3 regions of the Mesorhizobium sp. 10J20-29 genome follow, and region 1 is predicted to be linked to each of the others. Evidence: predicted binding sites of a transcription regulator. Region 1 holds the regulator's gene; each other region holds the start of a gene.
What was found. Region 1 encodes LexA, which represses DNA repair genes until DNA is damaged. Its sites were predicted from a motif close to TGTTCNNNNTGTGTTCNG; they were not measured.
Positions count from the first base shown of each region.

Region 1 (4,942 bases):
GTTCTCGCGCCGGTATTCATGGCGGCCGGTGCGCTGGTCTATTTCGCAGCCGGTCACGAGCCATCCGCAGCGCCGCTTGCCATCTCGGCCGCATGCCTGGCCTTGCTGGTCATGGCCAGCCGGTCACATCCGCCGGTCAATCTGGCGCTGGCAGCGCTGCTGCTGGCAGTCGTCGGCGCGCTTGCCGGCAAGGCGGAGACCTGGCGCGCCGACACCAGGATGCTTGGCGCCGAGGTGACGACGCAGCTGACGGGCAGGCTCGTGGCCATCGAGCACATGGCCACGGGGCGGGACAGGCTGACGGTCTCGGTGACCCGCACGGAGCGCCCGGTACTCCGTTACGCGCCCGACCAGGTGCGCGTGTCGGCCCGCACTGTCGGCGACGACATCGTTCCCGGCACCGAGATCACCGGACTGGTACGCCTGATGCCGCCGACGGGGCCTGTCCGGCCGGGCAGCTACGACTTCTCGTTCCGGAGCTATTTCGACGGCAATGGCGCGAGCGGCTTCTTCCTGCGCGGACCGGTTCTGACCGCGAACCCTGCAGCAGCTGGGCTTGCCGCGCGGATGCGGGCCATGGTCGAGGGCTGGCGTGCGGCGGCCGCGGCGCATATTGCCGAGCGGATCGGGGGCGCGGAGGGAGAGATCGCCGCTGCCCTTGTGGTCGGCGTGCGCGCCGGTATTCCCGACGACGTCAACGAGGCGCTGCGGCGGGCCGGCATCTACCACATCATCTCGATCTCCGGCCTGCATATGGCGCTGGTGGCCGGCACCATCATGGGCCTGTTGCGGGGCGCCTTTGCGCTGTTTCCGGGTTTCTCGTCGCGCCGGCCGGTGAAGAAATATGCCGCCGCCGTCGCCATCGCGGGGATCGCTGCCTACCTGTTCATTTCGGGCGCAGAGGTCGCCGCGCAGCGCAGTTTCATCATGCTGGCGGTGATGCTGACGGCAGTGCTGTTCGACCGTGCCGCGCTGACGATGCGCAACCTCGCCATCTCGGCCATCGTGGTCATCGCCGTCTCGCCGCACGAGGTGGCGGGGCCAAGCTTCCAGATGTCGTTTGCCGCCACCGCTGCGCTGGTCGGAGCCTACGCGGCATGGGCGGAGTACCGGCTGCGCCGGCCCGCAAGGACGCAAACAGACAGGCCGCTGATCCTGCGGGGGTTCGGCATGGCGACCGCAGCGACAGCCGGACTTGCGATGACCTCGCTGGTCGCCGGCGGGGCAACGGCCATCTATGCGGCCTATCATTTCCAGCAGATGCCATCGCTCGGGCTGTTCACCAACCTTGCGGCCATGCCCATCGTCTCGACACTGGTGATGCCGTTTGCCGTGCTTGGCACGCTGGCCATGCCGTTCGGGCTCGATGGTCCCTTCTTCGACGTGATGGGCTTGGGCCTGTCCGCAACGGTCGCCATCGCCCGCTGGTTTTCAGAGCGCTCGCCGATAGACGTCGTCGGCCCGGTGTCGGGGCTGTCCGTGACGCTGCTGACGGCCGCTCTGGTCATCGCGACGGTTTGCACGACCTGGCTGCGGGCGGCCGCGGTCCCGCTGCTGCTCGCCGGCCTGCTGACGCTGCCCGGACAGGCGCCGGACCTGCTTGTCTCGGAAGATGGGCGCCTGGTCGGACTGGACGCTGGCAACGCCGGAATGGCGGTCAACCGGACGCGACCGAACGCGTTCACAACGGAAAACTGGCAGCGCGCCATGCTGGCGGGCGCCATCGTCGGACCGGTTGTTGCGAAGGATGCGCCGGCAAGCGTTGCCGGGCTGGTCGAACAGCTTGCCGGACAGCCGAATGGGACGCAGGGTTTCGTGTGCAGCGAAAGGGCATGCGCGGCACGACACGCGTCTGGCGCCATAATCGTGCATGCGAAGGACCCGTCCGGCGCCTCGGAAGCCTGCGGGTTGGCGCGTGTCGTGGTGATCGACGACGCGACGGTGCGGGATCCCTGCCGCAGCAGCGATGTCCTTGTTGTCGGCAAGCGCGATCTGGCGCAGTTGGGCAGCGCGGCGGTGACGTTCGGGTCCAGGGCAGACGGCAACGAAGCGTCGAACAGCGAAGCCGCAACCGGGGAGAATTTTGCGCCGACCGTGGAGATTGAATTCGCGATCAAGCGACCTTACCGCCCCTGGCATGTGCAACGACGCTATTCGCGCGAGGCGAGGGGACTGGCGCCTTACAGCCGGACCAGGCCGGCGGCGGCAGAAGGCGCGTCAGCCGACAGCCGGAACGATCCGGATCAGTAGCGTCGGATCAGGCCGACAAGCTTGCCCTGCACGCGGACCCGGTCCGGACCGAAGATGCGCGTCTCGTAGGCCGGGTTGGCGGCCTCCAGCGCAATCGAGGCGCCCTTGCGGCGGAACCGCTTGAGCGTCGCTTCCTCGTCGTCGACCAGCGCCACGATGATCTCACCCGGATTGGCGGTGTCGGCGTTGCGGATGATGACCGTGTCGCCGTCGAAGATGCCGGCCTCGATCATCGAATCGCCGCGCACCTCGAGTGCGTAGTGACTGCCGCCCGAAATCATCTCCGGCGGGACCATGATCGCGTGAGTCTGGTGCTGGATGGCGTCGATCGGCACGCCGGCCGCGATGCGGCCCATCACTGGGACGGAAACGCCAGCGGAGGAATCGTCGTCGTTGCTGGCCGAACGATCGCGCGCGTCGGGCTTCGGCTTGCCGAGGCTGCCCTGGATGACGCTTGGCGAGAACTTGCGCGCCGCATTCAGGCCAGGCGCGATGGAATCGGGCAGGCGAAGCACTTCAAGCGCGCGGGCGCGGTTGGGCAGGCGGCGGATGAAGCCGCGCTCTTCGAGAGCGGTGATGAGGCGATGGATCCCCGACTTCGACGCCAGATCAAGAGCATCCTTCATCTCGTCGAAGGAGGGAGGGATGCCGGCTTCCTTCAACCGCTCATGGATGAAGAGAAGAAGATCGTGTTGCTTGCGCGTCAGCATTCGCATGTCCCCCGGGAATCAAAACCCAAACAAAACCAGAACAAACACTATCTGTTCCAGTTGTGTTCCGCAACCGTTTAAATTTTAATGAATCTGTTGATGGTTTGTTCAGCGTAACGGGATGATGCGGCAGGGGTCGCCGGCTCGGGCTGGCGGGGCGAAGGGCGCGCGGATCAACAGGCAATCGGCGTCGGCGAGAACCTTCAGCATCGCAGAATCCTGGGCTGCGAAAGGCGTGACGGCGATTGCCGTGGCGCTCCGCTCCATGCTTGCTCGCACATAATCCTGGCGCAGGTCGTTGGCCGGCATGTCGACGGCCAACGTTGCTGCCACCGTGTCGTCGAGCACCGGCCGGCCGCCGAGGCGCAAAAGCAGGGGCTTGAGGAACAGGTGCGAGCAGACGAGACTTGCGACCGGATTGCCGGGCAGGCCAAGGCAGCGCGTGCTGCCCAGCAGCCCGTACATGAGCGGCTTGCCCGGCCGCATGGCGATCTTCCAGAAGCCGAGTTCCATGCCGAGGCCAACCAGTACGCGATGCACGAGATCATGGTCGCCGACGGACGCGCCGCCGAGCGTCACGACGACATCGGCGCCGGCGGCAATCGCCCTGGCGACCGTCGCCTCGATCAGGTCGAGGCGGTCGGGCACGATGCCGAGGTCGAGAACGTCGGCGCCGGCCTGGCGGGCAATGGCGCCGACGCCAAAGGAATTGGAGGCGATGATCTGGTCCGGCCCGGTCGTGCTGCCAGGCGGCAGGAGTTCGTCGCCGGTTGCAATCAGCGCGACGAGCGGGCGCCGGACAACCGGAACGGCGGCATGATTGGCGGAAGCCGCGAGCGATAATGCCGCGGGATCGAGAAGACGCCCTTGCGCGAGAAGGGGCGCGTCCTCGGAGAAATCCATGCCGACGGGGCGTATGTGCCGGCCACGCGCCACGCTCTCGAGCACCTCAACGGTGTCGTCGCCCGATGTGCGGACATTTTCCTGGATGGCGATGGTGTCGGCGCCGGCGGGCACCGGCGCGCCGGTGAAGATGCGAACGGCCTCGCCGGCACCGACCGAACCTGAAAACAGCCGGCCGGCCGCCGCCGTGCCGGTTATCCGGAGGCGGGACGGCACGGTAGCGACATCGGCGGCGCGCACGGCATAACCGTCCATCGCCGAGGCCGAGAAGGGCGGTTGCGTCCGCAGCGCACAGAGGGGAGCGGCAAGCACGCGACCGGCCGCATCGCCAATCGCCACGGTTTCGGTGGCCCCGGCCTCAACGCCTGCGAGCATGTGCTCCAGAGCCTCGGCGACGGGAACCAGAGCCATGGTCAGGATCCGGCCCGGTAGTCGCCTGACTTGCCGCCGGTCTTTTCGAGGAGATGGATGCCGGAGATCACCATGCCACGGTCGACGGCCTTGGCCATGTCGTAAATCGTAAGGCAGGCGATCGAGGCGGCGGTCAGCGCCTCCATCTCGACGCCGGTCTTGCCGGTCACGCGGGCAAGTGCCGTCACGCGCAGGCCGGGCAGCGTCTCGTCGGGCTCGATGTCGACGGTGACCTTGGTCAGCAACAGCGGATGGCAGAGCGGGATCAGTTCATGCGTGCGCTTGGCCGCCATGATGCCGGCAATGCGCGCCGCGCCGAGCACGTCGCCCTTCTTGGCGTCGCCCTTGAGGATCATCGCCAGCGTCGCCGGCTGCATGGTTACCGTTCCGGTGGCGACGGCAGTGCGGGTCGTCTCGGCCTTGTCGCCGACATCGACCATGTTGGCCTGGCCGTCGGCGCCGATATGGGTGAGCCCACCGGCCATGGCGTCAGGTTCCGGCCGGGACGGACGCGCCCTCGAGCAGCGCGCGCGTGGCGGCAGTGACGTCGGCCTGCCGCATCAGGCTTTCGCCGACGAGAAAGGTGCCGATGCCGGAGCGTTCGAGGCGCAGGCAGTCGTCGTGGCTGAAGATGCCGCTCTCGCCGACGAGGTGCCGGTCGGCGGGTA
Region 1 covers NZ_CP199156.1:4,074,519-4,079,460, reverse strand. Annotated here, with positions in the region: gene ACT2BZ_RS19530 (ComEC/Rec2 family competence protein) at 1-2,250, shown strand, start outside; gene lexA (transcriptional repressor LexA) at 2,244-2,960, opposite strand; gene ACT2BZ_RS19520 (molybdopterin molybdotransferase MoeA) at 3,069-4,274, opposite strand; gene moaC (cyclic pyranopterin monophosphate synthase MoaC) at 4,277-4,759, opposite strand; gene trpC (indole-3-glycerol phosphate synthase TrpC) at 4,764-4,942, opposite strand, start outside.

Region 2 (4,942 bases), 540 kb from region 1:
CTTCGTCACCTGCTCGTACTGCATGAAGACGAGGTTCCAGATCTCGATGAAGCGGTCGCCGTCCTCGTCCGGGCTGCCGGGAGGGCCGCCGGGAATCTCGTCGCCGTGGTCGTAAAATATCTCCGAGCACGGGCCGCAGGGACCGGTGTCCCCCATCGCCCAGAAATTGTCGCTGGTGGCAATGCGGATGATCTTCTCGTCGGGCAGGCCCGCGATCTTCTTCCACAGCGCCGCGGCATCGTCGTCGGTGTGGTAGACGGTGACCAGCAGCTTGTCGGCTGCCAGCCCGAACTCCTTGACCAGGAGGTTCCAGGCCAGCTCGATGGCGTTCTCCTTGAAATAGTCGCCGAAGGAGAAGTTGCCGAGCATCTCGAAGAATGTGTGGTGCCGGGCCGTGTAGCCGACATTGTCGAGGTCGTTGTGCTTGCCCCCGGCACGCACGCATTTCTGCGAGGTGACCGCGCGCGAATAGGGCCGCTGCTCGAGTCCGGTGAAGACATTCTTGAACTGCACCATGCCCGCATTGGTGAACATCAGCGTCGGGTCGTTGCGCGGCACGAGCGGGCTCGAGGCCACGGCCTCGTGACCATTCTTCCTGAAATAGTCGAGGAATGCCGACCGGATCTCGTTTACGCCACTCATACGGAAGCCTTCTGGTGAAAAACCGCCTGTAAACGGCGGGAAATTGGACAGCGCCTTTTAGCTGTCGCGCCCTACCCTGTCCAGAAACTCGACATGCGTCGAGTGCCGGAAGGACCGGACGGGCCGCGGCACATGGCGCGGGCCGGCCGGCAGCGCCAAAAGCAAGACCGCCGGCCAAGCGGCCGGCGGTCTCCAAACGCGGTAAAAATCTGCGCTGTCGGCTACATTGCGCCGGCTTCGCCATCGCTGTCGGCGTCGTCCTCGAAATCGTCGCGCGAGCCTTCCTCGAGGAACTTCTCGGCAATCAGCCCGGCATTCTGCCGCAACGCTAGTTCGATCTCGTTGGCGGTGTCGGGATTATCGCGCAGAAACAGCTTGGCGTTCTCGCGACCCTGGCCGAGGCGCTGCGAATTGTAGGAGAACCAGGCGCCCGACTTCTCGACCACGCCGGCCTTGACGCCGAGGTCGACCAGTTCGCCGGTCTTCGACACGCCCTCGCCATACATGATGTCGAACTCGACCTGCTTGAAGGGCGGTGCAAGCTTGTTCTTGACCACCTTGACGCGGGTCTGGTTGCCGACCACCTCGTCGCGGTCCTTGACCGAGCCGATGCGGCGGATGTCGAGCCGCACCGAGGCGTAGAACTTCAGCGCGTTGCCGCCGGTCGTGGTTTCGGGCGAGCCGAACATGACGCCGATCTTCATGCGGATCTGGTTGATGAAGATGACCATGGTGTTGGAGCGCGAGATGGAGGCGGTCAGCTTGCGCAGCGCCTGGCTCATCAGGCGGGCCTGCAGGCCGGGCAGCGAATCGCCCATCTCGCCCTCGATCTCGGCGCGCGGCGTGAGTGCGGCGACCGAATCGACCACCAGCACGTCGACGGCGCCCGAGCGCACCAGCGTGTCGCAGATTTCCAGCGCCTGCTCGCCGGTATCCGGCTGCGAGATCAGGAGGTTTTCCAGATCGACGCCCAGCTTGCGCGCATAGACCGGGTCAAGCGCATGCTCGGCGTCGACGAAGGCGCAGATGCCGCCCTTCTTCTGGGCTTCGGCCACCGTGTGCAGCGCCAGCGTCGTCTTGCCCGAGCTTTCCGGTCCGTAGATCTCGACGATGCGGCCGCGTGGCAGCCCACCGACGCCGAGCGCGATATCGAGGCCGAGAGAGCCGGTCGGCACCGTCTCGATCTCGACGATCTTCTCGTTGGCGCCGAGGCGCATGATCGATCCCTTGCCGAATGCGCGTTCGATCTGCGAAAGCGCAGCATCCAGGGCCTTAGTCTTGTCCACCGATTTATCCTCTACGAGCCGCAATGAATTCTGAGCCATGATATCACCCCTTGGTCGCCAATGAAGGCTGGAACGTCCGCTGTCCTCGTAATTGTGTACCTGTTTTGTTCCAATTTTGCAAGGGGATGCAAGCCCTTGAAAAACCAGATTATATCGATTTTGTTCTATTTTTATTCCAGCCAATGAGGCCATGATGCGCGCCGCCGGGCCTGAAGACGCCGCCCCGGCGAGCCGGCCCGCGCTGCATATCCGGGCGATGATTCGGCCCAGGCAGTTGCCGCCCCGGTGCGCCGGACCTATTGTCCGCGCGAAGCATCAGCCCCCGAGCCGCCGGAAGCACAATGACCCAGCCTGAGATCCTCGCGGTCGGCGGCGCCCATATCGACCGCCGCGGCCAGGTGAGCGGCGCCTTCGTGCCCGGCGCCTCCAATCCCGGCATCATGCGCGAAGAGGTCGGCGGCGGCGCCTTCAACGCGCTGCGCAACGCCGTCCAGCGCGGCGCGGCGGGCGCCATCCTGTCGATGCGCGGCGGTGACACCGCAGGCGACGCGGTGGCGCGCGCCATCGCCGAGGCGGGCATATCCGACCTGTCTGCGGTGTTCCTAGACAGGGCAACGCCGAGCTATACCGCGCTGCTGGACAAACATGGCGACGTCGTCGCCGCGCTCGCCGACATGGCGCTCTATGATCTCGCCTTTCCGAAGCAGATGCGCCGCTCGAAGGTGCGCGAGGCGGTCGATGCAGCCGACGCGCTGCTGTGTGACGCCAACCTCCCCGCCACGGCCCTGGAGAAGCTGGTGCCGCTCGCTGCCGGCAAGCCGGTCTTTGCCATTGCCATCTCGCCGGCCAAGGCGGTGCGGCTCACAGGGGTGCTGCCGTTGCTGACCTGTCTCTTCATGAACCCGCGCGAGGCGGCCGCCCTTGCCGGAGCTCAGACGGGCGGCGCGGATGCGATGGTCGGGCGGCTGCGCGATGCCGGCCTTGCGGCGGGCGTCGTCACGCAGGGGCCGGGCCCGGTGCTGGGCTTCGACCCGAAGGGCATCGTCGCCATCGAGCCGCCTGCCCCGCGAACAATCGCCGACGTGACCGGCGCCGGCGATGCGCTTGCCGGCGCGACGATTGCCGCCATGCTGCGGGGCCTGGAACTCGCCGAGGCCCTGCGCGAGGGCATGGCCGCCGCCATGCTGGCGATCGAGACCCCGGCCTCGGTCCCGAAACTCCCGGCGGACGCTTTCGCCGAGGCGCTGGCCCTTGTGCCGCAGCCGGTCGAAATGCGATGACAGCGGCATTCCGGAGAGAGAAATGACGCCAGCTTCCGCCCGCCCCTTCGTCGATGTCCTGCCCGCCGTCGCCAAGGCGCTTGCCGCCGGCAAGCCGGTCGTTGCGCTGGAAAGCACCATCATCACGCATGGCATGCCCTATCCGCACAACAGCGCCATGGCGGCCGAGGTCGAGCGCATCATCGCCGAGGAAGGCGCAGTCCCGGCGACGATCGCCGTCATGGACGGGCGCATCCGCATCGGCCTGTCGGACGGGGAGCGGGAATCGCTTGCGGTCACCGACGGCGCGATGAAGCTGTCGCGTGCCGACCTTGCCTATGCCGTGGCCGAAAAGCGTACGGGCGGCACCACGGTCGCAGCCACGATGATCGCCGCGCACATGGCGGGCATCAAGGTTTTCGCGACGGGCGGCATCGGCGGCGTGCACAAGGGCGCGGAAGCGAGTTTCGACATCTCGGCCGACCTCGACGAACTGGCGCGCACGCCGGTCATCGTCGTCTCGGCTGGCGCCAAGGCGATTCTGGATATCGAGAAAACGCTGGAAGTGCTTGAAACAAGAGGCGTTCCGGTCGTCGCCTATGGCTCGGACGTGATGCCGGCCTTCTGGTCGCGGCAGTCCCCCTATGCCGCGCCGCTCAGGCTCGACGATCCGAAGGCGGTGGCAAAATTCTTCGCCACGCGCGCAGCACTTGGGCTTGCCGGCGGCATGCTGGTCGCCAATCCGGTGCCGGCCGACGAGGAAATCCCGGCGGAGCGGATGGCCGGCTTCATCGAGGCCGCGCAGAAGGCGGCGGTAGCGCAGCGGATATCAGGCAAGGCGGTGACGCCGTTTCTGCTGGCAAAGCTGTTCGACCTGACCGACGGCGCCAGCCTGAGGACCAACATCGCGCTGGTCGAAAACAATGCGCGGCTGGCGGCGCGCATCGCCCGGGCGCTCTAGCCGCTACTTTCCGGCCCGAAGCCCCGCCTCATAGGCCTTTCGCGCCCAGACAGTCATCTCGTCGGGATCGTCGAGCGCGCCGTCGGGCACCGTCCAGTAGGGCATGGCGACCGTCTTGCCGTGGCGCGAATGGACATAGGTCCACTGCTTGCAGCCGGCGCTCTCATAGTCGGCCGCAACGACCGCATCGCCCTTCAGCATCAGTTCGCCGCGCAGCTCGAGGGCGAAGATCGTCCCCTCGAAATAGATGCCCTTGCCGCCGAACATGCGGCGGATGCTGATTGGCCCCAGCCCGGCAAAAAGATCTGAAATGGCATCGTGACCCATGCGCCGACTATGGCAGCAGACACCGGGCCTGTCATTGCCCGGCCAAGGCCCGCGCCCTATCCTCCTGACACACAGGGAGCGCTGACATGCCGCTATTGCTGAAAGGTTCGTGCCGCTGCGGCGCGGTCGAATTCGAGGTCGAGAGCCACACGCCGGCACCGTTCATGCTCTGCTACTGCTCGATCTGCCGCAAGCAACAGGGCGGTGGCGGCTACGCCATCAACCTCGGCGGCATCTCGGATACGCTTAAGGTGCAAGGCAAGGAAAATCTCGGCGTCTATCGTGCCGAAATCGTCGACGAGGAACGCCCGAAAGGCAAAGTCTCGACCGGCGAGCGCAATTTCTGCACGAAGTGCGGCTCCGCACTCTGGCTCTACGACCCGACATGGCCGGAACTCGTGCATCCCTTCGCCTCGGCCATCGACAGCGAGTTGCCGAAGCCCAAGGAGCGGGTGCACATCATGCTG
Region 2 covers NZ_CP199156.1:4,614,850-4,619,791, forward strand. Annotated here, with positions in the region: gene alaS (alanine--tRNA ligase) at 1-642, opposite strand, end outside; gene recA (recombinase RecA) at 864-1,967, opposite strand; gene ACT2BZ_RS22210 (carbohydrate kinase family protein) at 2,270-3,208, shown strand; gene ACT2BZ_RS22215 (pseudouridine-5'-phosphate glycosidase) at 3,231-4,148, shown strand; gene ACT2BZ_RS22220 (TfoX/Sxy family protein) at 4,152-4,475, opposite strand; gene ACT2BZ_RS22225 (GFA family protein) at 4,562-4,942, shown strand, end outside.
Region 2: the regulator LexA is predicted to act here: its motif matches at 2,089-2,106, upstream of recA (recombinase RecA).

Region 3 (4,942 bases), 1.8 Mb from region 1:
GCAGGTATTGCGAAAGCGATGTCCTGGCGACCGAGGCGTGGCAACTGTTTGGTCACACGCCGCCGGGCGCGGCGCGCGTCCAGGCTGTCTGCGACTTCGTGCACAACCATCTGACGTTTAATTATGGCCTGGCGCGTCCGACCAGGACCGCCGTCGAGGCTTATCGCGAGCGGAGCGGCGTGTGCCGGGATTTCGCCCACCTGGCCGTCGCCTTCTGCCGCGCCCTGAACATTCCGACCCGATACTGCACCGGCTATATCGGCGACATCGGCCTGCCAAAACCCTGGTCCGACATGGACTTCGCCGGCTGGATCGAAGTCTATCTCAGCGGGCGCTGGCACCCATACGATCCCCGCAACAACGCACCGCGCATCGGCCGCACGCTGATTGCCTACGGACGCGATGCGGCTGACGTTCCGCTGACCCATATTTTCGGCCCGGGTATCCTGTCCTCCTTCAAGGTGTGGACCGACGAACTGGCCGACTGACGCAACCTTTCGCCCGCTGCCGCTTTTTCGACACGATTGAGCGTCCGCGAGAGCGAGGCGCGGCACAGAGGGGACGTTTCCATGGCCGGGCACTCAGGCTCCAAGGTTGTCATCTACGCCGCGATTGTCGGCAATCTGCTGATCGCACTGACCAAGTTCGTCGCCGCCTTCTTCACCGGTAGCTCGGCCATGCTCTCGGAAGGTGTCCACTCGGTCGTCGACACGGGTAACGGACTGCTGCTTCTCTACGGGCTGAACCGGGCCGCCCGGCCGCCTGACCTCAGCCATCCGCTCGGTCATGGCAGGGAACTCTATTTCTGGAGCTTCATCGTCGCGCTCCTCGTCTTCGCGCTCGGCGCCGGCATCTCCTTCTACGAGGGCGTCTCGCACATCCTGCATCCGGAGCCGGTCCGCAATCCCACGGTGAACTATGTCGTTCTCGGCGTCTCCTTCGTTTTCGAAGGGGTGACGTGGTGGGTCGCGTTCAAGGAGTTCCGTCGTCACAAGGGAAGCTTCGGATGGTTCGAGGCGGTTCGACTGAGCAAGGATCCTAGCGTCTACACCGTACTGTTCGAGGACAGTGCGGCGCTGCTCGGGCTCGCGGTCGCCTTCTTCGGCATCCTTGCCGCCGAGGTGCTGGAAATCCCCGAACTCGACGGTGTCGCTTCGATCGGCATCAGCCTGATACTCGGCGCAACCGCCATCTTCCTGGCTCGCGAGAGCAAGGGCCTGCTGATCGGCGAACCGGCCATGCCGGACGTTCAGCGCAGGGTGCTTGAAATCGCGCAGGCAGACCCGGTCGTGCAGAAGGCGAACGGTGTCCTGACGGTGCATCTGGGGCCCGATTCAATTGTCGCGGGCCTCAGCATCGAATTCGAGGATCACACAGCCGCGCCGGAGATCGAGGCCTGCGTCGAGCGACTCGAAGCACTTCTCCACAAGGAGCTTCCCGAGATCACTTCCTTGTTCGTGAAGCCGCAGACGACCAGCGGCTGGGAGCGGCGGCGCCTCGCGCTGGAGGAAGGCAAGGCATCGGCGGAGGCTGCGGGGCAGGAAGCCTAGTCGCCCTCGTCGACCACCCGCAGCTTCAGCTGGCCGCCGCCCAGTGCCGGCTTGTCGCCGCTACCCGACACGCTCCTCGGCTCGGCGTCGCGCATGTCCTCCGTGTCGTGGCCCGAAGCGCCGAACTCCAGCGCCTCGATCTTCTGGCCGCGCTTGGTGACCTTGCCGGACGAGACCAGAATGTCGTCGATGTCCCGCGATGCCTGGCCGAAATGGGTCTGGAGCTTGCGCACGCGCTCGTCCAGCCTGCCGACATCTTCCATGAGCCGGACAACCTCGCCCTGGATCAGATGCGCCTGCTCGCGCATCCGGGCATCCTTCAGGATCGCCTGGATGACCTGGATCGACAGCATCAGGAGCGACGGCGACACGATGACGACGCGTGCGCGGTGCGCCTTGTGGACGATCGCTTCGAAATTCTCGTGGATTTCGGCGAAGATCGATTCCGACGGCACGAACATGAAGGCCGTATCCTGGGTTTCGCCCTGGATCAGGTACTTGTCGGATATCGCCTTGAGATGGATCTCGATGTCGCGCCGGAACGCCTGGGCTGCGAATTTCGGCTGTTCGCCCGGATTGTCGAGTTCCGACGCCGCGCGGATGGCATTCCACGCCTCGAGCGGAAATTTCGCGTCGATGACCAGCGACGGTGAATCGTTGGGCATCTTGATCAGGCAGTCGGGCCGGTTTCCGTTGGAGAGCGTCGCCTGGAATTCATAGGCTCCCATCGGCAGTCCGTCTGCGATGATTGCTTCCATGCGCGACTGTCCGAAGGCGCCGCGCGTCTGCTTGTTGGACAGTATTGCCTGCAATTGCACCACCTGGCCGGCGAGCGACTGGATGTTGTTCTGGGCGGTGTCGATGACCGCCAGCCTTTCCTGCAGCTTGGCCAGGCTCTCATGCGTCGACTTGGTCTGTTCGGTCATGGTTTGGCCAAGGCGGCCGGTCATGGCGTCGAGGCGCTGGCCGATCGACTGCGTCAGTTCTGCCTGCCGGGCGCCAAAAACTTCGGCAACGGTGCCTAGCCTTCCCTGCATCTCCGCCTGGGCCTGCAAAATGCCGGCCATGCGCGTCTCGGCGTCCCGTGCCAGCTGCGCGGCCTCCGCTGCGGCGGCGGCGCGCGCGCTGGACGCACGCCACAACGCGACAGCAAGGAAAATCAGGAGCCCGAGCACCAGCAGCGCCCCGAAAACCAGCAACTGGCCGAGTGTCACGCTGGTCGCGCCAAGCCGCAGGATGGGTTCTGCCAGTAGTGCTGAAAGGTCATTCATGGCGCCAGCATAGACGATTCGCTGCCTTCGGTCAGATCAAAACAAGAACAACCGTTCACGTGGCCGGTTGACGCGTCAAAGCGGACATCTTAGGTGAGTGCGATGTCGATCAAGCCTCTCATCATCCTGCCGGACCCCATACTGCGCACCGTCTCGAAGCCCGTCGAGCGCATCGATGCGCCGCTGCAGAAGCTGGCCGACGACATGCTGGCCACGATGTATGACGCGCCCGGCATCGGACTGGCGGCCATCCAGGTTGGGGAGCCGCTGCGCATGCTGGTCATTGACCTGGCCAAGGAAGACGAGACGCCCGCGCCGCTCGTGTTCATCAACCCGCAGGTCTTGGGCAGCAGCGATGAGCGCTCGGTCTACGAGGAGGGCTGCCTGTCGATCCCGGACTACTACGCCGAGGTCGAGCGGCCCGCGACCGTCAGGGTCAGCTACCTCGATCGCGACGGCAAGACACAGGAGATCGAGGCTGATGGGCTTCTGGCAACCTGCCTGCAGCATGAGATCGACCATCTCGACGGCGTGCTCTTCATCGATCACATTTCGAAGCTGAAGCGCGACATGGTGGTCAAGAAGTTCAAGAAACTGGCACGCGACCGCCAGCCGGCCAGGATGGTCGGGTAGGGCGCTCCGCCCCCATCGGGAAAGCCAGCCATCATGCCGCTGCGCATCATCTTCATGGGTACGCCGGATTTCTCCGTGCCGACGCTCGATGCCATTGTCGGGGCCGGTCACGAGGTCGTGGCCGTTTACACGCAGCCCCCCCGACCTGCCGGTCGACGCGGCCTCGACCTGACGCCTTCGCCGGTGCAGAAAGCTGCCGAACGCCTCGGCATCGAGGTCCGTTCGCCGACGACGCTGCGTGACGGCGCCGCGCAGCAGGAGTTCACCACGCTCGATGCAGATCTGGCCGTCGTCGTCGCCTATGGACTGCTGCTGCCGTCGCAAGTGCTTCGGGCGACGCGGCTTGGCGCGTATAACGGCCATGCGTCGCTCCTGCCGCGCTGGCGCGGCGCCGCGCCGATCCAGCGCGCGATCATGGCCGGCGACGCCGAGACAGGCATGATGATCATGAAGATGGAAGAGGGGCTGGATACCGGTCCGGTGGGGCTTGCCCAACGGATCGCAATCGGTCCCGACGAGACCGCAGGCGAGTTGCACGACAGGTTGATGCATGCGGGTGCGCGTCTGATGGTGGAGGCGCTCGAGAAGCTTGAGGAAGGCCACCTACCGCTGACGCCGCAGGCCGCTGAAGGAGCGACCTACGCCCGAAAGATCGGCAAGGCCGAGACGCGGATCGCCTGGAGCTTGCCAGCATCGGAAGTCCACAACAGGGTGCGCGGGCTGTCGCCATTTCCGGGCGCCTGGTGTGAAATCGAACTCGGCGGCCGGCGCGAAAGGCTGAAGATACTGCGCACGACGATCGGCAAGGGCAGCGGCCCGGCAGGCGCCGTGCTGGACGACCGGCTGACCGTCGGCTGTGGAGAAGGCGCCGTGCGCCTCGTCGAATTGCAGCGCGCCGGCGGAAAACCAGTTAAGGCTGATGAGTTTCTGCGCGGTGCAAAAGTAGATCAAGGAACGATATTGCTATGAGCATGATGTCGATAAGGGCCGCGACGCCCAGGGATCGCGAGGCGATCAGGCTGGTCGAGGAACACGCATTCGGCCAGAAGGCGGAGGCCGGGCTGGTCGATGCGCTGGTTTCGGGCGGCGACGCCGTGGTCGAACTGGTCGCGGAGGAAGAAGGCCAGGTCGTCGGCCATATCCTGTTCTCCCGCCTTTACGTGGAGCATGCCGGCCGGGAGTTTCCGGCAGTTGCACTCGCCCCTCTGGCGGTGGAGCCCGCCATGCACGGATCGGGGATCGGTGGCGCGCTGGTGCGCGAGGCCCATCTCAGGTTGAAGCAGGCGGGTGAAACGCTCGCCATCGTGCTGGGCGACCCTGCCTATTACAGCCGCTTCGGCTACGAGCGCCAGCGCGCCTCTGGATTCGAGAGCGACTACCAGTGCGACGCCCTGCAGGCGCTCGCCTGGGGCGAAGCGCCGGAAGCCGGCAAGCTGGTCTATGCGACGGCTTTCGGCGCCGAACTGGCGGCTTAACGGACTGGATGCC
Region 3 covers NZ_CP199156.1:2,313,745-2,318,686, forward strand. Annotated here, with positions in the region: gene ACT2BZ_RS11105 (transglutaminase-like domain-containing protein) at 1-488, shown strand, start outside; gene ACT2BZ_RS11110 (cation diffusion facilitator family transporter) at 570-1,550, shown strand; gene ACT2BZ_RS11115 (DNA recombination protein RmuC) at 1,547-2,821, opposite strand; gene def (peptide deformylase) at 2,924-3,454, shown strand; gene fmt (methionyl-tRNA formyltransferase) at 3,488-4,423, shown strand; gene ACT2BZ_RS11130 (GNAT family N-acetyltransferase) at 4,420-4,929, shown strand; gene truA (tRNA pseudouridine(38-40) synthase TruA) at 4,938-4,942, shown strand, end outside.
Region 3: the regulator LexA is predicted to act here: its motif matches at 2,854-2,871, upstream of ACT2BZ_RS11115 (DNA recombination protein RmuC).